3 regions of the Streptomyces sp. NPDC054047 genome follow, and region 3 is predicted to be linked to each of the others. Evidence: riboswitches for the same ligand, from Rfam matches in the RefSeq annotation. Region 3 holds a riboswitch; each other region holds the start of a gene.
The links. Region 3 has a riboswitch for S-adenosylmethionine ahead of ACZ6ZP_RS24300 (putative leader peptide). Riboswitches for the same ligand answer to the same signal wherever they lie in the genome.
Positions count from the first base shown of each region.

Region 1: another riboswitch for S-adenosylmethionine. It lies ahead of thrC (threonine synthase); the one in region 3 lies ahead of ACZ6ZP_RS24300 (putative leader peptide).
Region 2: another riboswitch for S-adenosylmethionine. It lies ahead of ACZ6ZP_RS02160 (aminotransferase class V-fold PLP-dependent enzyme); the one in region 3 lies ahead of ACZ6ZP_RS24300 (putative leader peptide).

Region 1 covers NZ_JBVJKV010000012.1:138,318-147,846, forward strand. Annotated here, with positions in the region: gene ACZ6ZP_RS34675 (SIS domain-containing protein) at 1-208, opposite strand, end outside; gene ACZ6ZP_RS34680 (ABC transporter substrate-binding protein) at 341-1,606, shown strand; gene ACZ6ZP_RS34685 (DUF3263 domain-containing protein) at 1,616-1,891, shown strand; gene otsB (trehalose-phosphatase) at 1,908-2,759, shown strand; gene ACZ6ZP_RS34695 (alpha,alpha-trehalose-phosphate synthase (UDP-forming)) at 2,788-4,200, opposite strand; gene ACZ6ZP_RS34700 (LAETG motif-containing sortase-dependent surface protein) at 4,301-4,630, opposite strand; gene ACZ6ZP_RS34705 (glucosyl-3-phosphoglycerate synthase) at 4,720-5,664, opposite strand; SAM riboswitch class I at 5,832-5,966, shown strand; gene thrC (threonine synthase) at 5,984-7,300, shown strand; gene ACZ6ZP_RS34715 (MoaD/ThiS family protein) at 7,411-7,686, shown strand; gene ACZ6ZP_RS34720 (cold-shock protein) at 8,111-8,314, shown strand; gene groL (chaperonin GroEL) at 8,653-9,529, shown strand, end outside.
Region 2 covers NZ_JBVJKV010000001.1:456,537-466,065, reverse strand. Annotated here, with positions in the region: gene ctaE (aa3-type cytochrome oxidase subunit III) at 151-771, shown strand; gene qcrC (cytochrome bc1 complex diheme cytochrome c subunit) at 855-1,664, shown strand; gene qcrA (cytochrome bc1 complex Rieske iron-sulfur subunit) at 1,661-2,716, shown strand; gene qcrB (cytochrome bc1 complex cytochrome b subunit) at 2,713-4,344, shown strand; gene trpD (anthranilate phosphoribosyltransferase) at 4,482-5,546, shown strand; SAM riboswitch class IV at 5,621-5,737, shown strand; gene ACZ6ZP_RS02160 (aminotransferase class V-fold PLP-dependent enzyme) at 5,903-7,276, shown strand; gene ACZ6ZP_RS02155 (glycerate kinase family protein) at 7,228-8,433, opposite strand; gene ACZ6ZP_RS02150 (SLC13 family permease) at 8,457-9,529, opposite strand, start outside.
Region 3 covers NZ_JBVJKV010000006.1:414,890-424,418, reverse strand. Annotated here, with positions in the region: gene ACZ6ZP_RS24330 (lactate 2-monooxygenase) at 1-890, opposite strand, end outside; gene ACZ6ZP_RS24325 (PucR family transcriptional regulator) at 1,016-2,212, shown strand; gene ACZ6ZP_RS24320 (hypothetical protein) at 2,430-3,113, shown strand; gene ACZ6ZP_RS24315 (LLM class flavin-dependent oxidoreductase) at 3,158-4,288, opposite strand; gene ACZ6ZP_RS24310 (NtaA/DmoA family FMN-dependent monooxygenase) at 4,303-5,727, opposite strand; gene ACZ6ZP_RS24305 (LLM class flavin-dependent oxidoreductase) at 5,750-7,027, opposite strand; gene ACZ6ZP_RS24300 (putative leader peptide) at 7,105-7,293, opposite strand; SAM riboswitch class IV at 7,343-7,458, opposite strand; gene ACZ6ZP_RS24295 (hypothetical protein) at 7,717-7,854, shown strand; gene ACZ6ZP_RS24290 (glutathione S-transferase family protein) at 7,930-8,661, shown strand; gene ACZ6ZP_RS24285 (beta-L-arabinofuranosidase domain-containing protein) at 8,649-9,529, opposite strand, start outside.

The DNA of each region.
Region 1 (9,529 bases), on a different contig from region 3:
ACTCCGAGGACGCGAACGCGTCCGTCTCGCCCTGCCCGGCGGCCTCGCGCAGCGCCGCGTACGCGATGGCCATGAACCACGACGTCCCGCACCCGGTGACGGCCACCCGCTCGCCCGGCTCCGGCAGTCCGTCGAAGGCGGCGGCGGCCTCGGCCGCCCGGTGCCAGCAGGCGGGCTGAGTTGCTATCTCTGCTGCGGTACGCGACATGCGTCAAGGCTCCTTGCCGGTGGGACGTCATTGGTACGCCGTTGCACAAGCGATACTGAGGTGGTGTAGACCTCGTGTCCATACGCGAGGGAAAATCGCAGTTCACGTAGATCATCGAGGGTGGGAACAGCTGTGCAGCGGCGCGCGACAGGACTGACCGCGGCGATAGCCGCACTGGGCATGGCGGCGGTGCTCGCCGGCTGCGGCGGTCCGGGCGACTCCGGCGACGTCACCCTCAAGCTGGTGGCCGCCGACTACGGCGACTCCAAGGCCAACAGCTCCCAGAAGTACTGGGACGGGCTCGCCGAGAAGTTCGAGGCCAAGAACCCCGGCATCAAGGTCGACGTCAGCGTCTACTCCTGGACCGACGTGGACCGCAAGGTCAAGGAAATGGTGAAGGCGGGCGACGCCCCCGACATGGCCCAGATCGGCGCGTACGCCGACTACGCCGCGGCGGACAAGCTGTACCGCACCGAGGACCTGGTCTCCATCTCCACCCAGGCCGACTTCATGGCCCCCCTCTCCGAGGCCGGCGAGGTCAAGCGCGTCCAGTACGGCATGCCGTTCGCCTCCTCCACGCGCCTGCTCTTCTACAACCAGAAGATCTTCAAGGACGCCAACCTCACCCCGCCGCAGAGCTGGACCGACCTCGCGGCCGCCGCCAAGACGCTCAAGGCGCGCGGCGTGAAGATCCCCTACGCCCTGCCGCTTGGCAAGGAAGAGGCGCAGGCGGAGACCATGCAGTGGCTGCTCAGCGGAGGCGGCGGCTACACCGACAACGTCGGCACGTACGACATCGACTCCACGCAGAACGTGAAGACCTTCACCTGGCTGAAGGACGAGCTCGTCGGCAAGGGCCTGACGGGCGCCACGCCCCCCGCCAAGCTCGACCGCGCCGAGGCCTTCGCCGCCTTCACGCGCGGCGACGTGGGCATGCTCAACGGCCACCCCACGCTGATGCAGATGGCCGCGAAGAAGGGCGTGAAGTACGGCATGGTGCCGATGCCCGGGGTGAACGGCCACACCCAGGCCACGATGGGCGTCGCCGACTGGATGATGGCCTTCAAGCAGCGCGGCAACCGCGAGGAGATCGGCAAGTTCCTCGACTTCGCCTACAGCACGAAGAACGTCCTGGACTTCTCCCGCGAGTACGACCTGCTGCCGGTGACGAACTCCGCTGCCGAGCAGATGACGGGCAACAAGGACGACAAGGCGCTCGCCGAGTTCCTCGACGAGCTGCCCACCTCGCAGCTCTACCCGGTGGGCAAGACGTCCTGGGCTCAGGTCTCCGTCGACGTCAAGAAGTACATCGGCAAGGCCGTCGACCCGAACGGCAATCCGGCGTCGATCCTCGGTCAGCTCCAGACCAAGGCGGCGACGGAGGAGAACGCGGAATAGCGTGAGGGCATGACCGATGCGAAGGATGCCGATGCCGGGGACGGCCCCAGGGGCGACTCCGGCCTTTCCGAGCGCGACCGCGCGATCCTCGCCCTGGAGCGCCGGGACTGGGTGACGGGACCCGGCGCCAAGGAGCGGGCCGTGCGCGAGCAGCTCGGCCTGGCTCCGGTCCGCTACTACCAGCTCCTGAACGCCCTGCTCGACGACCCCCGCGCCCTCGCCCACGATCCGGTGACCGTCAACCGGCTTCGGCGGGTTAGGGAGTCCCGGCGCGGGGAGCGTTGAGCGTAGGGTCGGGCCCATGGGTGACCTTGTGAACTCCCCCGAGCTGCCCGAGCCCGTGACCCCCGCTGGGCGCGAGGGTCTCGCCGCGCTCCTCGCGCGGCCGGGGAAGGCCGTGATCGCGCTCGACTTCGACGGCACGCTCGCCCCGATCGTGCCCGACCCCGAGCAGGCCCGCGCCCACCCCGGAGCCGTCCCCGCCCTCGCCGCGCTCGCCCCGAAGGTGCTGTCCGTCGCGGTGGTCACCGGCCGCCCGGCGGGCGTGGCGGTGCGCTACGGCGGCCTCGCGGGCGTCACCGGCCTCGAACACCTCGTCGTGCTCGGGCACTACGGAGCCGAGCGCTGGGACGCCGTCTCCTCCACCGTGCACGCGGCCGAGCCGCACCCGGGCGTGGCGTCCGTGCGCGCCGAACTGCCCGGATTCCTGGACACGATCGGCGCCTGGCGCGGCACGTGGATAGAGGAGAAGGGCCGCGCGGTCGCGGTGCACACCCGCCGCGCGCGGGACCCGCAGGCCGCCTTCGAGGCCCTGCGCGAGCCCCTCGCCGAACTGGCGTCCCGCCACGGCCTGATCGTCGAACCGGGCCGCCTGGTCCTGGAGTTGCGCCCCCCGGGCATGGACAAGGGCGTGGCCCTCGCCGACTACGTACGCGAAGTGGGCGCGGAGACCGTCCTGTACGCGGGCGACGACCTGGGCGACCTGCCCGCCTACGCGGCCGTGGAGAAGCTCCGCTCGGACCAGGTGCGCGGCCTGCTGGTGTGCAGCGGCAACGCGGAGGTCGTGGAACTGGCCGAGCGGGCCGACCTGGTGGTGGAAGGACCGCAGGGCGTCGTGGAGCTGCTTTCCTCGATCGCCGCCCAACTGGACTGACCGGCGCGGGGGCCGGGGCCGGGGCCGATCAGGCCCGCAGGGCCCGCAGTTGGTCCAGGAACCACTGGGCCGGGGGGAGCGCCGTCGCAGCCGCCGCGAGGCGTTTCGTGCGCTCCGCCCGCTCCTCCAGCGGCATCGTCAGCGCCGTGTGCAGCGCGGAAGCCGTCCCCGTCACGTCGTACGGATTCACCACGACCGCGTCCTCGCCCAACTCCTCGTACGCCCCCGCCTCCCGGGACAGGACCAGCGCGCAGCCCTCGTCCGAGACCACCGGGACCTCCTTGGCGACCAGGTTCATCCCGTCCCGGATGGGGTTCACCAGCGCCACGTCCGCCAGGCGGTACGCGGCCAGCGACCGCGCGAAGTCGTCCTTCACGTGGAGCACGACCGGGGTCCAGCCCTCCACGCCGTACTCGGCGTTGATCTCGTCCGCGAGGGTCTGGACCGACGCCGTGTACTCGCGGTACACCGCCAGGTCCTGCCGCGAGGGGTACGCGAAGGCCACGTGCACCACCCGCTCCCGCCACTCCGGCCGCGAGGCCAGCAGCTCCCGGTAGGCCAGCAGGCCCCGCACGATGTTCTTCGAGAGCTCCGTCCGGTCCACCCGGACGATCACCTTCCGGTCGCCCCCGCCGCCCACCTGCTCCCGCAGCGCGACGAGCCGCTCCTCCACGTCCGCCCGCCGCGACCGCTCCCGCAGGAAGTCCGCGTCCGCCCCGAGCCCGTGCACGCCGATGCGCGTGCCCGACGTACCGCCGACGACCGCGACGCAGCACTCCGTGAACGCGTCCGCCCAGCGCCCCGTCAGGAACGCCGCCCGGTCGGCGCCCAGGATGCCGCGCAGGAGCTGCTCCGCCACGTCGTCCGGCAGCATCCGGAAGTAGTCCACCGGGGCCCACGGCGTGTGCGAGAAGTGGCCGATGCGCAGGTCGGGGCGGAGTTCGCGCAGCATCCCCGGCACCAGCGCCAGGTGGTAGTCCTGGACCAGGACCGCCGCGCCGTCCGCCGCGCTCTGTGCGAGCGCCTCGGCGAAGGCCCGGTTGTAGGTCTCGTACGACGCCCACTGCGCCCGGAACTCCGGTCCGAAGGCCGGTTCGAGCGGCGTCTGGTAGAGCATGTGGTGGACGAACCACAGGACCGAGTTCGCGATTCCGTTGTAGGCGTCGGCGTGCACGCCCTCGTGCGAGCCCGCGTCGATGTCCAGCATCCGTACGCCGGGCTCACCGACCCCGCGCCGCACGGCCTCCCGGTCGCCGTCCCCCAGCGCCGCGCAGACCCACAGGGCCGATTCACCGTCGGATTCGCCGATCGCGCTGAGCCCGGAGACGAGTCCGCCGCCGCCCCGCTTGGCCGTCAGCTCCCCGTTGTCCTCCAGGGCGTACGTGACGGGGCCGCGGTTGGACGCGACGAGGATCTGTGCGGCGGCGTGCTCGGAGACCATGTGCCGAACCTAGCCCTTCGGGGGAGGACTCAAACGTACGGCCGGGCCCACGGCGGGCCCGGCCGTATACGTTCAAGGAATCAGGGCCCGGCCGCACCGGCTACCGGTCCCGCCTGTAGTCCCTTCTGCTCCTGGCCGCTGCCACCGCCAGCGCGCCCAGGGTGCACAGGGCGATCGCGAGCCCCGCGTACAGCATCGTGTCCGAGTCGCTGCCGGTGTCGGCCAGTTCACCCCGGGTGCCCTGCTGTCCCACGGGCTCGCGCTGCTCCTGCCGCGGGACGGTCCGGGCCTGCACCCGCCGCGGTCGGCTGTCGCCGTCCTGGATGCCCTCGCCGTTCGCGGCGGTGGCGCGGCGCGCCACCACGTCCGCCGCCGCGGCGGGCGCGGTGGCCGCGCCGAGCGCTCCTGCCGTGAGGGTGGCCGTCGCCATGGCCACGGCACCGACGCGTCGCGCGCTTCCCATTACCTGTCTGAGCCACATAAGTGGGGAATGTAGACAAAATGCCCGGTCTGGGGTGGTTACGCCACGCGGCGGGCCGCGTACTCCGCGATGTCGGCCATCGGTGGCCGCTCCTCCGTGTCCACCGCATGGGTGCGCGGCTCGAACCCCCGCTCGCCCCGTTCGAACTGGATGAGCTCGGGGCGTACGAGATGGCCGCGCGCGAGCCGCAGCTGCGCTGTCCGGTAGATCGCCGCCGCCATCCGGCCGAGCGCCTGCCCGTCCTGGTGCCGGTGCTTGCGCACGCCGACGTCGACCTGCGCGAGCGCGTCCAGGCCCACGGTGTGCAGTGCGTCGACGAGCAGGCCCAGCTCCACTCCGTAACCGACGGGGAACGGCAGCCGCTCTAGGAGGGACCTGCGTGCCGCGTACTCGCCGCCCAACGGCTGGACGAACCCCGCCAGTTGGGGCCAGTGCATGTTGAGCAGCGGGCGCGCCATCAGCTCGGTGACCCGGCCGCCCTGACCTGCGGCTGAGGCCAGCGGGCGGTCGTACATCGCCTTCACGAAGTCCACGTCGGGCTCGGTCAGGAGCGGGCCCACGATGCCGGAGACGAAGTCCGCCGAGAACTCCTTCAGGTCCGCGTCGACGAACGCGACGATGTCACCGCCGGTCACCAGGAGCGAGCGCCACAGGACCTCGCCCTTGCCGGGCACGGCCGGGATGCGCGGCAGGATCGCGTCCCGGTGCACGACCCGCGCGCCCGCCTCCCGCGCGACCTCGGCCGTGCGGTCCTTCGAGCCGGAGTCGATCACCACGAGCTCGTCGACGAGGGGGGCCTCCTCGATCAGCTCACGGCGGATCGCGGCGACGATCTCGCCGACCGTCTCCTCCTCGTCGAGCGCGGGCAGGACGACACTCACCGAGGCTCCCGACGCCCGTTTGGCGGCGACGAGTGCGCTGAGCGGACGGTCGGCAACGGACCAGGAACGCCTGGTCAGCCAGCGCTCGGCCTCTTCCAGCACGGGTGGCTCCTCCTGTGTGTGGCCTACATGTGATCCATCTCGCGGTTCGGACGACTATCTCAAGGGTCCAGGCCGTCGGTTACAGTCTTGAACAACGCGGATGACCATCGCATGTCGGGGTCATCGCGCGACAAATGCCCGGAGCCCCTGAAGCCCCGGCGCCATACCGCTCATCCAGAGGGGCAGAGGGATACGGCCCGTTGAAGCCCCGGCAACCATCCCGCCGACCGCGCACGCGAGGTCTCGGTGGGGAAGGTGCCAATTCCGTCTCGTGACGAGATGCGTCACGGGGAAGATGAGGAGAAAGGGCCTCGCCTCCATGGCTGCGCAGACTGTCGCAACGAACGAAACCACCTCTTCGACCCCCTCCAGCAGTGGGTCCGTGGATCTCGGCCCCGCGTCCGGCCTCTCTTGCCGCGAGTGCGGCGAGCTCTACGCCCTCGGTCCGATCTTCGCCTGCCAGGCCTGTTTCGGCCCGCTCGAAGTGGCGTACGACCTGCCGACCGGTGACCCCGAGGCGCTGAGGAAGCAGATCGAGTCCGGCCCCGACAACATCTGGCGCTACGCGCCGCTGCTGCCCGTCCCCGCGGACGTGGCCGAGAAGCCGAACATCAACCCCGGCTGGACCAAGCTGGTCAAGGCCGACAACCTCGCGCGCGAACTCGGCGTCGAGCAGGGCAAGTTGTTCGTCAAGGACGACTCCGGCAACCCGACGCACTCCTTCAAGGACCGTGTTGTCGCGCAGGCCATCGAGGCGGCGCGCGCCTTCGGCTTCACCACCCTGTCCTGCTCCTCCACCGGCAACCTCGCCGGTGCCGTGGGTGCCGCGGCGGCCCGCGCCGGCTTCCGCTCCTGCGTGTTCATCCCGCACGACCTGGAGCAGGGCAAGGTCGTCATGGCCGCGGTCTACGGCGGCGAGCTCGTCGGCATCGAGGGCAACTACGACGACGTGAACCGCTTCTGCTCCGAGCTCATCGGCGACCCGCTGGGCGAGGGCTGGGGCTTCGTGAACGTGAACCTGCGGCCGTACTACGGCGAGGGCTCCAAGACGCTCGCGTACGAGATCTGCGAGCAGCTGGGGTGGCAGCTGCCCGACCAGCTGGTCATCCCGATCGCCTCGGGCTCGCAGCTCACGAAGATCGACAAGGGCCTGAAGGAACTCATCCAGCTGGGTCTGGTCGAGGACAAGCCGTACAAGATCTTCGGCGCGCAGGCCGAGGGCTGCTCCCCGGTGTCGACCGCCTTCAAGGCCGGGCACGACGTCGTACGCCCCCAGAAGCCGAACACGATCGCCAAGTCGCTCGCCATCGGCAACCCCGCCGACGGGCCGTACGTCCTGGACATCGCGCGTCGCACGGGCGGTGCGGTGGAGGACGTGAACGACGAGCAGGTCGTGGACGCGATCAAGCTTCTCGCTCGCACGGAAGGGATCTTCGCGGAGACCGCGGGCGGCGTGACCGTGGGCGTCACGAAGAAGCTGCTCGATGCGGGGCTCATCGACCCGTCGCTGACCACGGTCGTGTTGAACACCGGTGATGGGCTCAAGACCCTCGACGCCGTTGCCGAGACGTCTCAGGCGACGGCGACGATCAAGCCCAGCCTTGAGGCGTTCCGCAGCGCCGGGCTCGCCGGCTAGCCGCCGCAGGGCCCGGCCGCCGTCGCCGACGGACGGTCGTGGTCCGTCCTCGCGCAGTTCCCCGCGCCCCTTGCAGGGGCGCTTCCTCCCCGCATCAAGAGGTGAACCCCATGAGCGTCAAGGTCCGCATCCCCACCATTCTCCGCACCTACACCGGCGGCCAGTCCGAGGTCGTCGCCGAGGGCGCGAACCTCAGCGAGGTCATCGCCGACCTGGAGAAGAACCACGCCGGCATCGCCGCCCGCGTCCTGGACGACCAGGGCAAGCTGCGGCGCTTCGTGAACGTCTACGTGAACGACGACGACGTCCGCTTCGAGCAGGGCCTGGAGACGGCCACGCCGGACGGTGCCGGGGTCTCGATCATTCCCGCCGTCGCGGGTGGTTGATCCTTTAAGGAAATACCCTGCGTAATTGCTGTTGCCCCCTCCGCGAGAGAAGTGGAGGGGGCAATTCCATGTGGTTGAGCGCGGTACAGTTGGGAAGCGAGCTTCCCCGTTTGTGCCCAGCGCATATACGAAGTCGCCCTGAGGGCGACAAGAAGTAGCCAAAGTGCACTGCCCATTTGCCCTTTCCGTGGCATTTGTCTGGCCCGAGTTGCCCTGAATCCCGGTGAATTCTCCGCATATTCCCGATCAGGCGTGCCCAGAATTCTCGTCCGATTGACCTGTTGCAGAGGGCAGTTGGACAGATACATTCAGCCGCGGTCGACGCGTTCCGGCGCACGCCTCCACAACCCATTGGGGGGGTGAGGTCTGACCCGGGTCCGCGAAGTGCGGGTCCGTGCAAGGGCCAGTAATAGGGGAGTTAGGCATGGCTCAGGGCACCGTCAAGTGGTTCAACGCGGAGAAGGGGTACGGCTTCATCGCGGTCGACGGTGGTGCGGATGTTTTCGTCCACTACAGCGCGATTCAGATGGACGGCTACCGCACCCTTGAAGAAGGTCAGCGAGTGGAGTTCGAGATCTCGCAGGGCCAGAAGGGTCCGCAGGCGGACATGGTCAAGCTCGCCGTCTGATCTCGGCGCGATCGGCCAGCGACTTAGCGAGTGACGAGGGGCCCGCATCCCGACAGGGGTGCGGGCCCCTCGTGCGTCCCGGGGCTCGTGCCCCTCAAACGTCGCCGGGGCACGCGCCCCTCGTACGTCGGGGATCCGTAAGAGGCGCTTGCACTCGCAGGGGTCGAGTGCTAATCATTGGGCTTAGCACTCTCTGAGTGAGAGTGACAGAACTTGGATCGGGTCGGTGAGGCTCGCAGGCCGGGTGGGGCAAGGAACCACAAGGCTTGCAGGCCGTCCGTCGCGGGCGCTGGCGCGATCCGGAAGCATGCCACCCCTGTCCGGGAGGACCACTTCACATGGCCAAGATCATCGCGTTCGACGAGGAGGCACGGCGCGGCCTCGAGCGCGGCATGAACCAGCTCGCCGACGCCGTCAAGGTGACCCTGGGCCCCAAGGGTCGCAACGTCGTCCTCGAGAAGAAGTGGGGTGCCCCCACGATCACCAACGATGGTGTTTCCATCGCCAAGGAGATCGAGCTCGAGGACCCGTACGAGAAGATCGGCGCCGAGCTGGTCAAGGAGGTCGCGAAGAAGACGGACGACGTCGCCGGTGACGGCACGACGACCGCGACCGTCCTGGCCCAGGCGCTGGTCCGCGAGGGCCTTCGCAACGTAGCCGCCGGTGCCAACCCCATGGCCCTCAAGCGTGGCATCGAGAAGGCCGTCGAGGCCGTCTCGGGCGCCCTGCTCGAGCAGGCCAAGGACGTGGAGACCAAGGAGCAGATCGCTTCGACCGCCTCCATCTCCGCCGCCGACACCCAGATCGGCGAGCTCATCGCCGAGGCGATGGACAAGGTCGGCAAGGAAGGCGTCATCACCGTCGAGGAGTCGCAGACCTTCGGGCTCGAGCTTGAGCTCACCGAGGGCATGCGCTTCGACAAGGGCTACATCTCGGCGTACTTCGCCACCGACATGGAGCGTATGGAGGCGTCGCTCGACGACCCGTACATCCTGATCGTCAACTCGAAGATCTCGAACGTGAAGGACCTCCTTCCGCTCCTCGAGAAGGTCATGCAGTCCGGCAAGCCGCTGCTGATCATCGCCGAGGACGTCGAGGGCGAGGCCCTGTCGACCCTGGTCGTCAACAAGATCCGTGGCACCTTCAAGTCCGTCGCCGTCAAGGCTCCGGGCTTCGGTGACCGCCGCAAGGCCATGCTCGGCGACATCGCCATCC
Region 2 (9,529 bases), on a different contig from region 3:
GCCGGGGACCGATGCGCGGATGCTACTCCTCCGGACACCCCGTCAACAGCGGTTCGGACAGCCCTTCGATGGGCCATACGGGCAGGACACACCCCACAGACACTCCGAACGGCACCCCCCGGGGTGAGGGCGGGATAAGCGACCGACATAATGTCGGTCGTGGCGACAGCAACGACAGTAGATACCGGGCACGCGCACCCGCCGGTCAATCGGCCGAACCTCACCAGCGTCGGAACCATCATTTGGCTGAGTTCCGAGCTGATGTTCTTCGCGGCCCTCTTCGCGATGTACTTCACCCTGCGATCGGTGACAGGTCCTGAGCACTGGAAGGAAATGGCGTCCGCGCTGAACTTCCCGTTCTCGGCGACGAACACCACGATCCTGGTGCTCTCCTCCCTCACCTGTCAGCTCGGCGTCTTCGCCGCCGAGCGTGGTGACGTGAAGAAGCTCCGGATGTGGTTCATCGTCACCTTCATCATGGGTGCGGTCTTTATCGGCGGTCAGGTGTACGAGTACACCGAGCTGGTCAAGCACGAGGGCCTCTCGCTCTCGTCCGACCCGTACGGCTCGGTCTTCTACCTGACCACCGGCTTCCATGGCATGCATGTGACAGGCGGGCTCATCGCCTTCCTGTTGGTCCTCGGCAGGACGTATGCGGCCAAGAGGTTCACCCATGAGCAGGCGACCGCAGCCATCGTCGTGTCCTACTACTGGCACTTCGTCGATGTTGTCTGGATCGGTCTCTTTGCCACGATCTACATGATCAAGTAAACGGGGCCGGGCTCAGCCGGGCCCGACGTTCCGAACTCATTCCAGAAGCATCGACGCAGAAGATCCTGACACCGGGGTAATCCGTGAAAAAGCTCTCCGCACGACGACGCCACCCGCTGGCGGCGGTCGTCGTACTACTCCTCGCGCTGGCGGCCACCGGGGGGCTGTACGCCGCGTTCGCACCCGCGGACAAGGCGCAGGCCGACGACACCGCCCAGTCCCTCGCCATCGACGAGGGCAAGAAGTTGTACTCCGTGGGCTGCTCCAGCTGCCACGGAACCGGCGGTCAGGGGTCCTCCGACGGTCCTAGCCTGGTGGGCGTCGGCGCAGCCGCCGTCGACTTCCAGGTCAGCACCGGCCGTATGCCGCTGCAGCAGCCGGGCGCCCAGGCGCCGAAGAAGAAGGCCATCTACAACCAGGCCCAGATCGACCAGCTCGCGGCGTACATCGCCTCGCTGGGCGCGGGCCCGACCATCCCCACCGCGAAGCAGTACAGCCCGGACGGGGCGGACATCGCCAAGGGTGGCGAGCTGTTCCGCACCAACTGCGCGCAGTGCCACAACTTCACCGGTGAGGGCGGCGCGTTGACGAAGGGCAAGTTCGCCCCTTCGTTGGAGGATGTCTCCCCGAAGCACATCTACGAGGCCATGCAGACCGGCCCGCAGAACATGCCGTCCTTCCCCGACACGATCATGCCGGAGAAGAACAAAAAGGACATCATCGCGTACCTCGACGCGGTCAACGGCGAGCAGACCGAGAGCCCTGGCGGTCTCAAGCTGGGTGGCCTGGGTCCGGTCAGTGAAGGCCTGTTCGGCTGGATCTTCGGTCTCGGCACGCTGATCGCGGTCGCCGTGTGGGTCGCCGCTCGGACCGCAAAGGCCAAGAAGTCATGAGTAGCCAAGAGAATCCAGAAGAGAACCTGCCCAGCGTGCAGGAGACCGAGCACGGCTCGGTGGCGGTAGCGGACGAGAACCCGTTCGCCGACCCGGGCCTTCCGCCCCATGAGCATCGTGTCCAGGACATCGACGAGCGGGCCGCCAAGCGGTCCGAGCGTGCGGTCGCCTTCCTGTTCACGCTCTCGATGCTGGCCACGATCGGCTTCATCGCCTCGTACGTGGCGTTCCCGGTCGACAAGCGCGTCTTCATCTGGCCCATCGGCCACATCAGCGCGCTGAACTTCTCCCTGGGCATGACCCTGGGCGTGGCCTTGTTCTGCATCGGCGCGGGCGCGGTCCACTGGGCCCGCACCCTGATGTCCGACGTGGAGGTCGCCGACGAGCGGCACCCCATCGAGGCCGAGCCCGAGGTCAAGGCCAAGGTCATGGCCGACTTCAAGGCCGGTGCCGCGGAGTCGCAGTTCGGCCGGCGCAAGCTGATCCGCAACACGATGTTCGGCGCGCTCGCCATGGTGCCGCTCTCCGGCGTCGTCCTGCTGCGTGACCTCGGTCCGCTGCCGGAGGACAAGCTGCGGCACACCCTGTGGTCCAAGGGCAAGCTGCTCGTGAACATGAACACGAACGAGCCGCTGCGCCCGTCGGACGTTCAGGTCGGCTCGCTGACCTTCGCCAAGCCCGAGGGCCTGGAGGAGCACGATCACGACTTCCAGAAGGAGATCGCCAAGGCGGCCCTGATGATCGTCCGGATCCAGCCGGACAACATCAAGGACAAGCAGGAGCTCGAGTGGTCGCACGACGGTGTCGTCGCGTACTCCAAGATCTGCACCCACGTCGGCTGCCCGATCTCCCTGTACGAGCAGCAGACGCACCACGTCCTCTGCCCGTGCCACCAGTCCACCTTCGACCTCTCCGACGGTGCCCGAGTGATCTTCGGCCCCGCCGGTCACGCGCTGCCGCAGCTGCGGATCCGCGTGAACGAAGAGGGCTACCTCGAGGCGCTCGGCGACTTCGCTGAGCCCGTCGGTCCTGCTTTCTGGGAGCGCGGATGAGCACTACGACGACTGATACGCGTAAGAAGGAGGCGCCCGCCGGAGAGCGGGTCGCCGACTGGGCCGACGGTCGCCTGGGGATCTACTCCCTGGCCAAGGCCAACATGCGCAAGATCTTCCCGGACCACTGGTCCTTCATGCTCGGTGAGATCTGCCTCTACAGCTTCATCATCATCATCCTCACGGGTGTGTACCTGACGCTGTTCTTCCACCCGTCGATGAACGAGGTGGAGTACCACGGCAGCTACATCCCGCTGCAGGGTCAGCTGATGTCCGAGGCGTTCAACTCGACCATGCACATCAGCTTCGATGTGCGCGGTGGTCTGCTGATCCGGCAGATCCACCACTGGGCGGCGCTGATCTTCCTCGCGGCGATGTTCGTGCACATGATGCGCGTCTTCTTCACGGGTGCCTTCCGCAAGCCCCGCGAGGTCAACTGGGTCTTCGGCTTCCTGCTGTTCGTCCTGGGCATGTTCACCGGCTTCACCGGTTACTCGCTCCCCGACGACCTGCTCTCCGGAACCGGTGTGCGCTTCATGCAGGGCGCCGTCCTGTCCGTGCCGGTCGTGGGCACGTACCTGTCGATGTTCCTGTTCGGCGGGGAGTTCCCCGGCGGCGACTTCGTGGCCCGGTTCTACTCGGTGCACATCCTGCTGCTGCCGGGCATCATGCTCGGGCTCGTTGTGGCGCACCTGATCCTGGTCTTCTACCACAAGCACACGCAGTTCGCGGGTCCCGGCAAGACGAACAAGAACGTCGTCGGCATGCCGCTCCTGCCGGTCTACATGGCGAAGGCCGGAGGCTTCTTCTTCCTGGTCTTCGGTGTGATCGCGGCCATCTCGGCGATCGCCACGATCAACCCGATCTGGGCGCTCGGTCCCTACCGTCCGGACCAGGTCTCCACCGGAGCCCAGCCCGACTGGTACATGGGCTTCTCCGAGGGTCTGATCCGTGTCATGCCGGGCTGGGAGATCAACGCCTGGGGTCACACGCTCGTCCTGGGCGTGTTCATCCCGCTGATCATCTTCCCGCTGGTCCTGGTCGCGATCGCGGTCTACCCGTTCATCGAGTCCTGGGTCACCGGGGACAAGCGCGAGCACCACATCCTGGACCGCCCGCGCAACGTCCCGACCCGAACGGCCTTCGGCGTCGCGTGGATCACCTGGTACTTCGTGCTGCTCGTCGGTGGTGGAAACGACCTCTGGGCCACGCACTTCCACCTGTCGATCAACGCGATCACCTGGTTCGTGCGCATCGCCTTCTTCGTGGCACCGGTCCTCGCCTTCATCGTCACCAAGCGGATCTGCCTGGGTCTGCAGCGGCGCGACAAGGACAAGGTCCTGCACGGCCGCGAGTCGGGCATCATCAAGCGCCTGCCGCACGGTGAGTTCATCGAGGTCCACGAGCCGCTCAACCAGGAGCAGCTGCACACGCTCACCGCGCACGAGCAGTACGCGCCGCTCGAGATCGGCCCCTCGGTCGACGAGAACGGCGTCGAGCGCAAGGTGTCGGGTTCGCAGAAGCTCCGGGCCAAGCTCTCGAAGGGCTACTACGGGGAAGACGGTCAGATCCCCAAGCCCACCACCGAGGAGTACAAGGAGATCACGAGCGGCCACGGCCACCACTGATCGTCTGACGCTCCGACCAGAGATCGCCACGGCGGGAGCCCCGTCCATGCATCCAGTGCATGGACGGGGCTCTTTGCCGTTCCCCGAGCTGGATAAGGTGTTCCTGTCCCATGCCTAGACGAACCCAGGAGCGGCAGATGAGCGCTGTGACCCCCGCAGGAGGCAACACCGCGGCGGCCCGTTCCTGGCCCGGTGTACTGAACGGGCTGCTGGAGGGGCGCGACCAGAGCGCCGAGGACACGGCCTGGGCCATGGACCGCATCATGCGGGGCGAGGCCACCGACGCTCAGATCGCGGGCTTCATGGTCGCGCTGCGGTCCAAGGGCGAGACCGTGGAGGAGATCTCCGGCCTCGTACGCACGATGTACGAGCACGCCAATGTGATCGAGGTGCCGGGGCAGACCGTCGACATCGTCGGCACCGGCGGTGACGGCGCCAAGACCGTCAACATCTCCACGATGTCCGCGATCGTGGCCGCGGGCGCGGGCGCGAAGGTCGTCAAGCACGGCAACCGCGCCGCGTCCAGCGCGTCGGGCGCCTCCGACGTCCTGGAGAAGCTCGGGGTGAACCTGGAGCTGCCGCTGAAGCGGGTCGTCGAGGTGGCCGAGGAAGCGGGGATCACCTTCTGCTTCGCGGTGAAGTTCCACCCGGCGCTGCGGCACGCCGGCGCGGCGCGCAGCCAGCTGGGCATCCGGACCGTCTTCAACGCGCTCGGTCCGCTCACCAACCCGGCCAAGGTGCGGGCCCAGGCGGTCGGCGTCGCCGACCCGCGGATGGCGCCGATCGTGGCCGGGGTCTTCGCCGAGCGCGGGAACTCCTCCCTCGTCTTCCGCGGCGACGACGGCCTCGACGAGCTGACGACCACCTCGACCTCCCGGGTCTGGGTCGTGCGGGACGGCGCCGTGCGCGAGGAGGCCTTCGACCCCCGGGACGTCGGCCTCGACCTCGTCCCCGTGGAGGCGCTGCGGGGCGCCGACGCCTCGTACAACGCCGAGGTGGCGCTGCGCCTCCTGGACGGCGAGGGCGGCCCCGTGCGGGACGCCGTGCTGCTCAACACGGCGGCGGCCCTGGTGGCCCTCTCGCCGGGCGACGGCACCCTGGTGGAGCAGATCGGCGCCGGTATCGAGAAGGCGGCGCAGGCGATCGACTCCGGGTCCGCGAAGCGGGCCCTGGAGCGCTGGGTGGTGGCCAGCAACAGCTGAGTGTGGCGCACACCGCAGTCCGGATGCCGGACTGCGGTGTGCACCGGGAAGATCGTGTGGCAAGATGCTGCGCAGGTCATGAGTGACAGCGATTAGGCCCCGGCTCGCTGTCCGGCAACCCTCCGTCCGTGGCGGGGTGCCCCGGGTGAAGACCAGGCCGTGGACAGCAAGGTCCGTGGCAAGCGCGGACCCCTGCGAACCCTGGGGTCCTGGTCCTCAAGGGAGCAGTCTCGTGAGCAAGCGAATGCGATAGGGCTTCCCGGCCCCTCTTCCGCACCCCCTTTTTCTCTTCGTCACTGCAGCGCCGTACGAGCGCCCTTGCAGTGAACTCGCCTGCCTTCCCACGGGAGTTCGCCATGTCTGTCTCCATCGCTGCCGCCGACCAGACCCTCTGTGCCGCCCCGCTGCCCGTCCTCGGCCGTGACGTCACCGTGCCGCTCGTGACCGGCGGCGAGGTGACCTACGCGGCGCTCGACTACGCGGCGAGCGCCCCCGCGCTGCAGCGGGTGTGGGACGACGTGGCCGCGTACGCGCCGTACTACGGCAGCGTGCACCGCGGCGCCGGGTACCTCTCGCAGCTCTCCACCGACCTGTTCGAGAACAGCCGCGTCACGGTCGCCGAGTTCCTCGGCTGCCGCGAGGACGACCAGGTCGTCTTCACCCGTTCGACCACCGACTCGCTCAACCTGCTCGCCGCCGCGCTGCCCGCCGACTGCCAGGTCTTCGTCTTCGAGACCGAGCACCACGCCTCGCTCCTGCCCTGGCGCGACGCCCGCGTGACGTACCTGAACGCCCCGCGCACCGCCGACCAGGCCGTCGCCACCCTGGAGCGCGCCCTCGCCGACCGCGACCCCTACGGCCCCGCCCTGGTCTGCGTGACCGGTGCCTCGAACGTCACCGGTGAGCTGTGGCCGGTCAAGGAACTCGCCGCCGCCGCCCACGCGCACGGCGCCCGCATCGTCCTGGACGCCGCGCAGCTCGCGCCCCACCACCCGGTCTCCATCAGCGAGTTGGACGTCGACTGGGTCGCCTTCTCCGGCCACAAGCTGTACGCGCCCTTCGGCTCGGGCGTCCTCGCGGGCCGCTCCGACTGGCTGCGGGACGCCGAGCCCTACCTCGCGGGCGGCGGCGCGTCGCGCAAGGTCGCGCGGCGTACGGACGGCGGCGTGGACGTCGAGTGGCACGACACCGCGGCGCGGCACGAGGCCGGTTCGCCGAACGTCATCGGCGTGTACTCGATCGCCTCCGCCTGCAAGGCGCTGACCGAGGCGGGCTTCGACGAGCTCGTCGCCCGTGAGCGCCACCTCATCGCCAAGGTCCGCGAGGGCCTCGCCGATGTACCCGCCGTGAAGGTGCTCTCGCTCTTCGGCGACGACGCGCCGCGCGTCGGCGTCATCTCCTTCGTCGTCGAGGGCTGGAACAGCTCGCACTTCGCCGCCGCGCTCTCCGCCGAGTACGGCATCGGCGTACGCGACGGTCTCTTCTGCGCCCACCCGCTGGTGCGCACCCTGCTCGGCAGCGACCCGCAGACCCAGGGCGAGTGCGGTGCCCCCGAGGCCGCGCCCGGCGAGAAGTCGCTGAACGCGATCCGCGTGAGCTTCGGCGCGGGCACCCCGGACGAGCACGTGGAGCGCTTCGTGCGCGCCGTCAAGGAGCTGGTGGCGGACGGCGCGCGCTGGAACTACCGCACGGAGGACGGGCGTTGCGTTCCGGACACCACCACCGCCTGAGCCTTTGAGACCGGCAGCCGGGTGCCGATCTGGATCATCCGCAGGGCCCGCTCGGTCGCGTCGGTGAGGAACTCACCGCCACGCCCGAGCGCCTCGGTGAGCGAGACCGGCGCGGGCAGGATCGCGCTGTAGGCGTCCACGCCCACCGCCCGGACGTGGTGCGCGCCCTGGCCGATCGTGCCCGCCAGGACCAGGACCGGACGGCCGAACCGCTTGGCGCGCCTGGCCACTTCGGCCGGGATCTTGCCGCGCGGCGTCTGGTGGTCGAGGGCGCCCTCGGCGGTGACGACGAGATCGGCGCGGGCCAGGCGCGCGTCCAGGTCCAGGTGGTCGAGCAGCACGTCGAAGCGGGGGAGCAGCTGGGCACCGAGGGCGGCGAGACCGGCGCCGAGGCCGCCGGACGCGCCTGTTCCGGGGCCCAGGGAGAGATCCGCCGTGACGTGCAGGTCGCGCCTCAGGACGTGCGCCCAGTGCTCGAGGGCCGCCGCGAGCTGTTCGACCTGGGTGGGCGTCGCGCCCTTCTGGGGGCCGAAGACACGGGCGACGCCGCGCTCGCCGGTCAGGACGTTGAAGGGGTTGCAGGCGACGCGGATCTCGGTGTCCTTCAGGCGCGGGTCGAGGCCCGAGGGGTCGATGCGGCTGAGACGGGTCAACTCCCGTCCGCCGTGAGGCAGTTCCCAGCCGTCCGCGTCCAGGAGCCGGGCACCGAGGGCCTGGAGCGCCCCGGCGCCCCCGTCCGATGTGCCGGAGTCGCCGCAGCCCACGAGGATGCGGCGGGCGCCCGTGTCGAGCGCGGCACGGATCAGCTCGCCCACGCCGTACGTCGTCGTGGCGCCGGGGTCGCGCAGATCGCGCGGGACCAGCGAGAGCCCGGCGACCGCGGCCATCTCCACCACGGCGACGCCGGACGGAAGCAGCGCGAAGTGGGTGCCGACGCGCTGGCCGACGGGGCCGGTGGCGGGCAGTGCGACCAGGCGGCCGCCGCCGGTGGTGGCCAGGGCGCGCGCGGTGCCCTCGCCGCCGTCCACCAGGGGGATCAGATCGGTCTGTGCGTGCGGGACGACACGGCGTACTCCTTCGGCGATGGCCTCGGCCGCGGACTGCGCGGACAGGGACTCCTTGAAGCCGCTGGGGGCGATGGCGAAACGGGTCAGCATGGGGTCTCCAGTGCGGGCGGGGATCAGCGGACGGGTACGCCGAGCAGCGGCCAGAGCGCGACGGCGAAGAGCAGGACGAGCGCGGCGGTCAGCGGTGCCAGGACCGCGGAGAGGCGCAGCAGGTCGCGCGGGGTGTAGGTGGGGGTGTCCGGGATGTCGGCGAAGAGTGTGACGGGCTTCGCGGACGCGGGCAGGGTGTGGCAGAAGCCGGCCGCCGCCGTCGAGGCGAGGGCGGCCGCGACCGGGTTGACGCCCGCTCCGACGGCCGCCGCGACGACCAGCGGGGCCAGGACGGACGAGCGGGCCGAGCGGGACTGGAGCATCAGGTGTGCGGCCGTGCTGACCGCGACGACGACGGTCAGGAAGAGCCAGGGCGGCACATCGAGGGGCACCCCGCCCACCAGCCACTTCGCCGCCCCCGACTCGGCGAGCGCGACCCCCATCGCCATGGTCGCCGCCATGAAGAGCAGCAGCGCCCAGGGCACCGTCTTGAGCGCGTCCTTCAGGCGTACGGTGCCCAGGGCGGGGGACGAGGCGACGACCGCGCCGATCAACGCGACGACGGCGGGCGGCACTTGGTGCAGCGGCTCGCTGCACCAGAGCGCGACGACCGTGGCGAGCAGGAGGGCGCAGCGGGTCTCGCCGGCCTCCCAGGCCCCGGTGACCGGCTGCTCGCTGTGCTCCTGAAGCTGCTCGACGGTGATGTGGACGGGGCCCTGGCGGTCCGCCTTGCGTGTCGTCGTCAACAGGACGGCCTCCGCCGCCAGATGGGACGAGGCGATGGCGAGCGGCAGGCCGAGCAGCATCCACTGCGTGAAGCCGATCTGCTCCCCGGTGGCCTCCCACAGCACGGAGACGGTGATCAGGTGCGCGCCCGCGCCGATCAGGGTCGCGACCGCGGAGAGCAGGATCACGGTGGGGAACAGCAGCGCGAGCATCACGACCAGGCGCCTGCGGTCGGCCAGGACCTTGGCGAGGGCGAGGAAGACGGGCAGCGCGAGTGCGGCGCGGCCCGACGTGGCGGGCACCGCGAAGGCCGTCACGACCAGGGCGGCCGTCGTCAGGTGCGTCAACTGCCGCACGCTGCGCGCCCCGC
Region 3 (9,529 bases):
GCCGCCGCGACGGAGCCCGCGACCTGGCGGCCCCCGTGGTTGGAGACCACCACCCCGTCCATGCCGGCGTCGGCGGCGCGGCGTGCGTCGTCCGGGTGCAGGATGCCCTTGAGCACGATCGGACCGTCCCAGTTCTCGCGCAGGAACGCCAGGTCCGGCCAGGTCTTCGCGGGGTCGGCGAACATGCCGACGAAGTGCATCACGGCCGCGTTCGGGTCCTCGTGCACCGGCTTGGCCAGGCCCGCCCGGAACGCCGGGTCACTGAAGTAGTTGGCGGTGCCCACGCCGTGCAGGAAGGGCAGATACGCCTGGTCGAGGTCGCGGGGCCGCCAGGCCAGGAGCGGGGTGTCGAGCGTGACGACCAGCGCCGTGAAGCCCGAGGCCTTGGCCCGGTCCAGGAAGCTCTTGGTGACGTCGCGGTCCTTGGCCCAGTACAGCTGGAACCACCGCTGCGCGTCCCCCATCTCCTTGGCGACCTGCTCCATGGGGGTGCTGGACGCCGAGGACAGGATGTACGGGACGCCGCGGGCCGCGGCCGCGCGGGCGGCGGCGGACTCGCCGTCCGGGTGCATGATCGACAGGACGCCGATCGGGGCCAGGGCGAGCGGCGCGGGCAGCCGGTGGCCGAGCACCTCCACGGACAGATCGCGTTCGTGCACGTCGCGCAGCATGCGCGGCACGATCCGGCGCCGCTCCAGCGCCTCGCGGTTGGCGCGGGCGGTGCTGCCGTTGCCCGCACTGCCGGAGACATAGCCGACGGGCCCTGGTCCGAGGCGCTGTTCGGTCAGCTCCTCGAGGCGGGTCAGGTCGGTGGGCAGGCGGGGTACGGCGCCGGTCATGCCGTTGAGATAGATCTCGTACTGGAAGTCCGCCCAGTTCGGCTTCGTCATGTGGTGGGTCCCGTCCGGTGTCCGTGAGACTGCGTGCGACTGCACTACCTGTCCGACGATCCTTGCCACTGTGACAAGCCCCGTCCATGGTCGTACGCACCCTTTTCCGATGGCACTATCACCCTGTGACAAACAAGCGGGAGCGCGTCCGCCAGGAACTCCTGGCCGATTCCCGCCTCGTCGAGGCGGTCGTCGAGGCGGTGCACGAGCAGGTTCCGGCGTACACGGCGCTCGACGGCGGCAGGTTCCCCGAGGTGCGGGCCATCGCGGCCTGGGCGACGGACCGGCTCCTGGACCACTGGGTGACGGACGGCGCGATCGGCGACGGGGAGCTGCGGCGCTTCCGCGGGATCGCGGCGGCGCGCGCCGCGGACGGCCGCCCCCTGCAGGCCGTGCTGCGCGCCTACCGGGTCGCGGCCGCGGTCCTCGCGGACGAGGTCGCCGCCCGCGCGCCACAGCTGTCCGCGAAGGACGCCTTCGCGCTCGCACAGCTGCTGCTCACCGCCATGGACACCATCTCCGAGGAGATGACGACGGCGTACGCGGCCACCAGTGAGCGCCTCACGGGCGACCGCGACAGATCGCTTCAGCTGCTGCTCGACGACCTGATCGCGGGCCGCCATGCGTCGCTGGGCGCGCTCAGCGCCAGGGCATCGCGCCTGGGCGTCCACCTCCCGGAGCGCTACTGCCTGTTGGTGGCGCAGCCGGTGGACGCCAGGGCCCTGGAGAACGGCTCGTCCGACATCTCCCTCCCCACGTCGACCGCGCTGCTCACGGCCCTCGGTGGCGGCGGGAGCCACGGCACGTCACTGGCGACGACCCACGGTTCGCGTGCCGTACTGCTCCTTCCGGCCACGTCCGCCGACGCCGCGCCGGAGGTCCTGCGCCGGCACGCCTGGCGCGGCTGCGTGATCTCGGGCGAGAGCCTGGACCGCGTCGCGGTCGCCCACCGCCTCGCCGCGGGCGCCCTGGACACCGCTCCCCCGCACGCCCACCACGCCGACCGGGTCCTCACCGACGCCGACGCGCACGTCCTGGCGCTGCTCGCGGGCCACCCCGTGGTCAGCCCCGACCAGATCGGCCGCATCGTCCTCGGCCCGCTCGTCGAACCCGCCCAGCGCCACCTCCTGGAAGCCCTCACCGCGTACATCGACACCGGATCGGCCAACGCGGCGGCCCGCGAGCTGCACCTCCACCCCCAGTCCGTGCGCTACCGCCTGCGCCGCGTCCGCGACATCACCTCGCGCGACCCTCAGGACCCGTGGCAGCGCCTCACCCTGGACATCGCCCGCACGATCGTGCTCGGGGGCCGGAGCGGTTAGGGGCCGGCCGCCGCGGGCGCACGAAGGCGCCGCGCTCCCCGGTGCGCGATCCCTCCTCCCCCGGCGCGCCGCCGCGGCTCAACGCCCCGGCGCACGGATCGAGTTCACCTATCCGGACTGATCGCCTCCACCTCCGTTGTGCCGCCCTCGTGGAGCGCGCGAATCTCGTGGCACCCGTGGCACCGGTTTGCGCCCGCGCGGCGCCGAGAGGAGACACATGCCCAGGTCGTTCAGCGGCGAGGAATTCCTTCAAGCACTCACGGCGGACACGGTCCGCGAGAAGACCGCGATCGTCGGGATGGTCAAGAAGTCCGAAGAGAGCGCGGACAGCGTCCAGTTCGCTCCCGGCACGACGTGTCAGGACTGGACGACGATCCCCGTCGGCCTCATCGACCAGGTGGACCTCCTGCGCCAGGTGCCCTGCGACGACCACACCCACAGCCTCGTCCAGCTCACGCTCAAGGACTCCGACTCCCCCGAACACACCGTCCTGGCCGCACTGCTGGCCCACTACGCGCGCGTCGGCGCCGCGCCCGCACCCTCGCCGTGCGGAGCACCGGCGCACACCCAGCCACCACCGCAGGGACCGCAGGCCCACCCGCAGGTCCAGCCGCAGCCGCCCCGCCGGCCCCGGTCACAGGGCCCAGGAGTCCAAGGCCCGGCGGTGACCCCCCTCACCTGGGGCGTCTCCCCTCAGGGCACACCTCCGCAGGGCACGCCCCAGGCCCAGGCCGCGTGCGTGGACGGCAGCTCAGCCTGTGTGAGCGACGGAAGCGGGGGCTTCACCTGCATGGCGTGCTGTTACGGCTACTGGCACGACATCGGCCCCTGCCTCTACGGCAAGTGGTTCGGCTGCAACGGCGTCAACTACAACGCGTACAACTGCTGGCCCATCGGCTGACCTGTGTCCGTCCGCCGGGCGGCGCCGCCCGGCGGACGGACACCTCACCCCCTGCGCCGCCACTCCTGGGCGAGCAGCTCGTAGGAGCGCACCCGGTCGGCGTGGCCGTGGGTGATGGTGGTGATGAGCAACTCGTCGGCGCCCGTGGCCTCCTGGAGCTGTTCCAGGAGGTCGGCGACGCGGCCCGGGGAGCCGGTGAACTGGGTTTCGGTGCGGTCCTCCACCAGCGCACGGTCCGCGTCGGTCCACACGTGCCGGCGCGCTTCTTCCGGCGTGGGGTACTGGATGGCGCCCTCGGCGGTGCGGATGCTGCGCACCCACGGGCCGTAGCCCGCGGCCAGTTCCCGTGCGGTCTCGTCGTCCTCGGCCACGACGACGTCCGCGGAGACGGTGACGTAGGGCTTGTCGAGTACCTCGGAGGGTTTGAACGCGGCGCGGTAGCCCTCCGCGGCCTCCAGCACCGTGCCGGGGCTGACGTGGTAGTTCGCCGCGAAGGGCAGGCCGTTGCGGCCCGCGACGTCCGCGCTCTGGCCGCCGCTGCTGCCCAGGATCCACACCTGGATGTCGGCGCCCTCGCCGGGCACGACATGCGCTTCGACGCCGTCCGCCGACCGGTAGGTTCCGGCGAGCAGCGCCAGGATGTCGTCGATCTGCTCGCCGTAGTCCTGCGCCTCGGCGTGCGGCTGCTGGAGCAGCTTGCGCTGCAGGGCGACACGGGGCGAGCCGAGCAGATGCTCGTACGAGAACCGCGGCGGGATGCGCAGCCCATTGGGGGCGCGGCCGTCGACCACGGGGGTCGCGGTCGGCGGCGCGGCGCCGGACGCTCCGGGCGGTCGGCCACCGGAGCGGCCGAGGCCCAGGTCGAGGCGCCCGGGGTGCAGCGCGTCGATCAGGCCGAACTCCTCGACCGTGGACAGAGCGGTGCGGTGGCCGAGCTGTACGGCGCCTGCCCCGAGCCGGATCGTCGAGGTCGCGGCGGCGGTGAGGGCGAGGACGACCGCGGGCGAGGTGCCGGCCACGCCCGGGTTGAGGTGGTGCTCGGCGAACCAGTAGCGGGCGTAGCCGAAACGCTCGGTCTGCCGGGCCAGGTCGATGGAGTTGTGCAGCGCCCCGGCCGCCGTGGAGCCGGTCGAGATCGGCACCAGGTCGAGGACGCCGAGAGGGATGGCGGGCATGGTGGGTGGTCCTCTCAGTGGTCGGCGGAGACGGGCTCGGGCAGGCGCGCCTCGGGGGCCGTGCGCGCCCCGGCGTCGGGGTGGGCCAGGCCGAGGTGGTCGCGCAGGGTGGCGCCCTCGTACTCCGTGCGGAACACGCCGCGCTCCTGGAGCAGCGGCACCACGGTGTCGGCGAAGGCGTCGAGACCGCCGGGGGTGATGTGCGGGACGAGGATGAATCCGTCGGACGCGTCGGCCTGGACGAAGGAGTTGATCGTCTCGGCGACGGTGGCCGGGGAGCCGACGAAGGACTGGCGGTTGCCGGTCTCGATGACGAGGTCACGGATGGACCACTTGTTCGCGGCCGCGAGCTCGCGCCACTCCCGCGCGACGGCCAGCGGATCGCGGTACATCCGCACCTGGGCGCGGCCTCGGGCGATGGTGTGCTCGCCGATGTCCGGGTCGATGTCGGGCAGCGGGCCTTCGGGGTCGTACGCGGAGAGGTCGCGGTTCCAGACGAACTCCAGGTGCTTGATCGCGGTCGCGCCGCTGACCTGCTTGCGCCGCACCTCGCGGGAGAGTTCCTCCGCATCGGCGTCCGTATCCCCGAGGACGAAGGTCGCGGCGGGCAGGATGAGGAGCTGGTCGTGGGTGCGGCCGTGGCGGGCCAGGCGGCCCTTGACGTCCGTGTAGAACTCCTGGCCCTCCTTCAGCGTGCTGTACCGGCTGAAGATCGCGTCCGCGCCCGCCGCCGCGAACTCGCGCCCCTCCTCCGAGTCACCGGCCTGGAAGACGACCGGTCGGCCCTGCGGGCTGCGCGGGACGTTGAACTGCCCGTGGATGTCGAAGTGTTGGCCCTGGTGGACGAAGGCCCCTGCCTGGGCGTCGCGCAGGAAGGTGCCGGACTCCTGGTCGGCGACGATCTCGTCCCCGCTCCAGGAGTCGAACAACTCGTTCGCCGTGCCGAGGAATTCCTTCGCCCTGGAGTACCGCTCCTCCTGCGGGAGGAATCCGCCGCGGCGGAAGTTCTCTCCGGTGAAGGCGTCCCAGGAGGTCACCACGTTCCACGCGGCGCGCCCGCCCGACAGGTGGTCCAGGCTGGCGAACTGGCGGGCCACTTCGTAGGGCTCGTTGAAGGTGGAGTTGATGGTGCCGGTCAGGCCGAGGTGTTCGGTGACGGCGGCCAGCGCGCTCAGGACCGTGAAGGTGTCGGGCCGTCCGACGACGTCCAAGTCGTATATTTTTCCGCCCTGTTCGCGCAGCCGCAGTCCCTCGGCGAGGAACAGGAAGTCGAACTTGGCGCGTTCGGCGGTCCGCGCGAAGTGCGCGAAGGAGCTGAACTCGATGTGGCTGCCGGCCTCCGGGTCGCTCCACACGGTGGTGTTGTTGACGCCGGGGAAGTGGGCCGCGAGGTGGATCTGCTTGAGCGGCTTGTCCCGCTCGCCCTGTGTCCTGCTCATGACGGGGTTCCTTCCTTCCGGGTCAGGCGGTGGCGGAGGCAGCGGCGGCGTAACGGCTTGCGGGGCGGGTGAGGCCCAGCAGACCGCGCAGGGTGTCGGCCTCGTACGCGCGGCGGAACGCGCCGCGGCGCTGGAGCTCGGGCACCAGGCCCCGGGTGATCGCCGGGAGGTCGTGGCCGACGCCGGCGGGGCGCAGCCGGAATCCGCTCAGCCCGGCCTGATGCAACTCCTGCAGCAGGTCCGCCAGTTGGGCGGGCGTGCCCGTGAACACCCGTGCGTCGCTGGTGTACGGGTGACCGGCGAGGGCGTCCAGACGATCCCGTCGGGCCACGGCGGCGGCCGGGTCGTCGTCGAGGAACACCACCAGGTCGCCGAAGAGGTGCAGGGGCTCGTCGGAGCGCCCGGCCGCGTCCTGTTCGGCGCGGACCGCCGTGACGACGGCGCGTGCGTGCCCGGCGTCGCGCGGGGTGACGTATCCGATGTCGGCGGAACGGCCGAGCAGCCGGAACGGCGCTTCGGTCGGGGTCTCGTGGGCGAGCGCGCTGACGACGGGACGCCCCTGCGGCGGCCGGGGTGTGATCGAGGGGCCCTTGACGCTGAAGTGCTTGGACTCGAAGTCGATGTAGTGCAGCTTGTCGCGGTCGATGAAGCGGCCGGTGGCGGCGTCCCGGATCTCCGCGTCGTCCTCCCAGCTGTCCCAGAGCCGGCGCACGGCCTCGATGTGGTCGGCCGCCTCGTCGAAGAGGTCGAAGGTCAATTCCCGTACGTCCGGCCTGCCGAGGTCCTCGACGGCTTCGAGGGCGGGAAGCGTGCGGCGCCCGAAGTGCGCGGCCTCGTTGCGGCGTGCGGACACCTGCACCCGTACACCGGCGCGGCCCTCACTGACGTAGTCGAGCGTGGCGATCGCCTTGGAGATGTGGAAGGGCTCGGTGTGCGTGGCCACCACGGTCGGCACCAGCCCGATATGGCTGGTCAGCGGGGCGACACGGGCGGCGATGAGGACGGCGTCGAGCCTGCCTCGCACCTGATCCGTGCGTCCGTCGGGCTCGGTGAAATGCGAGGACTGGAGCCCGAGCGCGTCCTCGATCGTCACGAAGTCGAGCAGGCCGCGTTCGGCCTCGGTGACGAGGTCGGCCCAGTACCGGGCGGTGAGCAACTCCCTTGGGCGGGCGTCCGGTTCTCGCCAGGCGGCCGGGTGCCAGCCCGCGCCGTCGAGCGCGACGGCGAGGTGCAGCCCGGCGGAGGGAGCGGAAGGAGCGGAAGAGGGCAGCGAAGATGAGGGTGAAGGTGATGACGACACGAAAGGTGTGCCTTCCTGATCGACCGTACGAGAACACCGGCCCCTCGGTTCCGAGGGTGCGGCGGCGGGGTGACGGGTCAGGAACGACAGAGCGCGCCGGCGACGCGCTGCAGGTCGATGTGCGGCCGGGAGTACAGATGCACCTGGCGGCTCGGGGCGATCACCGGGACGCGCGGCACGAAGGACACGGGCGACATGGACGGCGCGGACGGCGCGGACGGCTTGGGCGGCGTGGGCTCGGACGACACAGCTGACGCACGTGGCACGTCCGTCACCTCCACCCTTTCCGGCTCGGCGGGCCCCGGGGCCTCGCCGGTCTCGCGCTTGCGGAGCCCTGGATACGGGCACCGCCTGGTCCTCACCTGGAGCACCCCGCCGCGAGGGAGGGTTGCCGGTCAGCAAGCCAGGGCTTGACGCTGACGCTCATAACCTGCTCGGGACGTTACGTGAGGCCGTTGCGGTGCGCAATGCCCGTGGATCATGGGCGTGCTCACATCGCCGGACGCGCCTCGCCCTCCGTCCCCGTCAGGGACAACCGCCGGGCCACTCCTTCTGTTCCGCTCCGGCGCCAGGAGTTCCGCCCGGAGTTGCCTGGGCCTTCTTGACGGCGCCGGGCCCCCGCGCCCAGACTTCCGGGGACGGTCACGTTTTCCCGGACACAACGGGCCTCGACGGCAAGGCTGGTGGACATGACCAGGGCGGTTGGTGAGAGCGGCAGCACCCAGCGGCCCCTCCTGTCCGCGCCCCGGCCCCGCCCCCGCGTCCTGACCAGGCGTCTGCACATCGACCTGCTGCGCGTGTGCAGCGCGTCGATTCCAGCGCTCTGACGTCACGCGGAAGAGACGCCCCCGGCGCCGTGCGCACGGCCCGGTCGGCGCGCCCCCTCAGCTGTCTGGAGAGCCATGCCCGAGATCACTGCGTCGCACCGTTCCCGCACGCCTTCCCCGGAGGATTCCCGCTCCCCGAGCGGCGTCTGTCCCCCACCGATCCGCAGCCGCATCGGCGCCGCCCTGGCGGGCGGCTTCTATTCGGCCCCCCACCGCTACCACCTGTACCTCTCGGCGGAATGTCCCCGCTCCCTGCGCGTCTCGATCACGCTCGACCTCCTCGGACTCAGGGACGCGGTCACGACCACGCTCCTGACACCGGACACCGCCCCGGCGGCGCTCGAAGAGCTGCACCGCTGCTACGAGGCCACCGAGCACCACTTCGACGGCCCGCTGACCGTCCCCGCACTGTGCGACCGATGGAGCGGGCACGTCGTCAGCAACCACACGCCCGACATCCTGGGCGACCTCACCGACCGCCTCGCCGCGCACGGCAACGGCCCGCTGCTCGCCCTGCGCCCACCGGCCCTGGTGACAAGGATCGACGCCTGGCACGAACTCCTCGCCGCCCCGCTCACCCCCGCGACGCTGGACCGCCTCGACCACCGCCTGGCCTCCCACTCCTACCTCGTGGGCGACGAACTCACCTCGGCGGACGTCGACTTGTGGACAACGCTCGTCCACCGCGCCCCGGAAGCGACGGAGGCCACCTCCCCGTACCCCCACGTGCGTACCTACGTACGCCGCCTCCACGAGCACCCGGCCTTCTATGCCAACCACCCTCGCCCCTGTGGTCACCGCGCGTAGGACGCCTCCCGTGCCGTGCGCACCACCTTCCTGCCCTCCGCCGCGCTCAGCCGGCCTGCGCCCACCCAGGAGTCCACGGTCGTCTGGGCGTGCTTGACCAGCGCGCTCTTGTTCCTGAAGGGAGCTGCCGACCAGATCGCGTCGAGGAGCGTCGTGCCGCCCGGGCCCGTCGGGTTGGTGACGCCGGAGTCGGTCGTGCCGAAGACCACCGTCCGTTGGGACCGCTGGAAGTAGGCGTGTGTCGGGTCCTTCGTGCCTTCGGAGAAGGGGGCGAGACGGATGCCGTCGAGCGTGTAGTGCAGCGGCCGGCCGGTGACCGGCGTGAGGGTGGGCAGCAGGTCGCCGGAGAGTGCGGCGTTGCGGTAGAGGCCGAACCGGAGGTAGGTCCTGGCGCTGTCGCGGGCCACGAGATGGACCGGTCCGTAGAACAGGGCCTGGATCTCCGGCTTGTCGAGGGTCTTCTCCACCCGCAGCCGGAAGGGGATCGAGACCCGGACGGTGTCCCCGTCGCGCCAGGTGCGGGAGACCGACAAGTAGCTCCCCGGAGCCGGATCGGCCTTCACCCTGCTGCCGTTTACGGTCACGGCGAAGCCGTCGCTCGCCCACGCCGGTACGCGCAGCCGCAGGTCGAAGGCGGCCGCGGAGCCCCGGACCGTGAGCGTCGCGCCCTGTTCCCTCGGGTAGTCGGTGGCCTGCGTGACCGTGACACCCTTCTCCCTCCAGGTCAGTGTGGAAGGGCTGTAGAGGTTGACGTACAGGGCCGATCCGTCGGCTTTCTGGAAGTAGACCGAGTCCTGGTACTTGGTGGCGCTCTCCATGCCGGTGCCCTCGCAGCAGGTCGTTCCCGCCTTGGGCGTGTAGTCGCGTA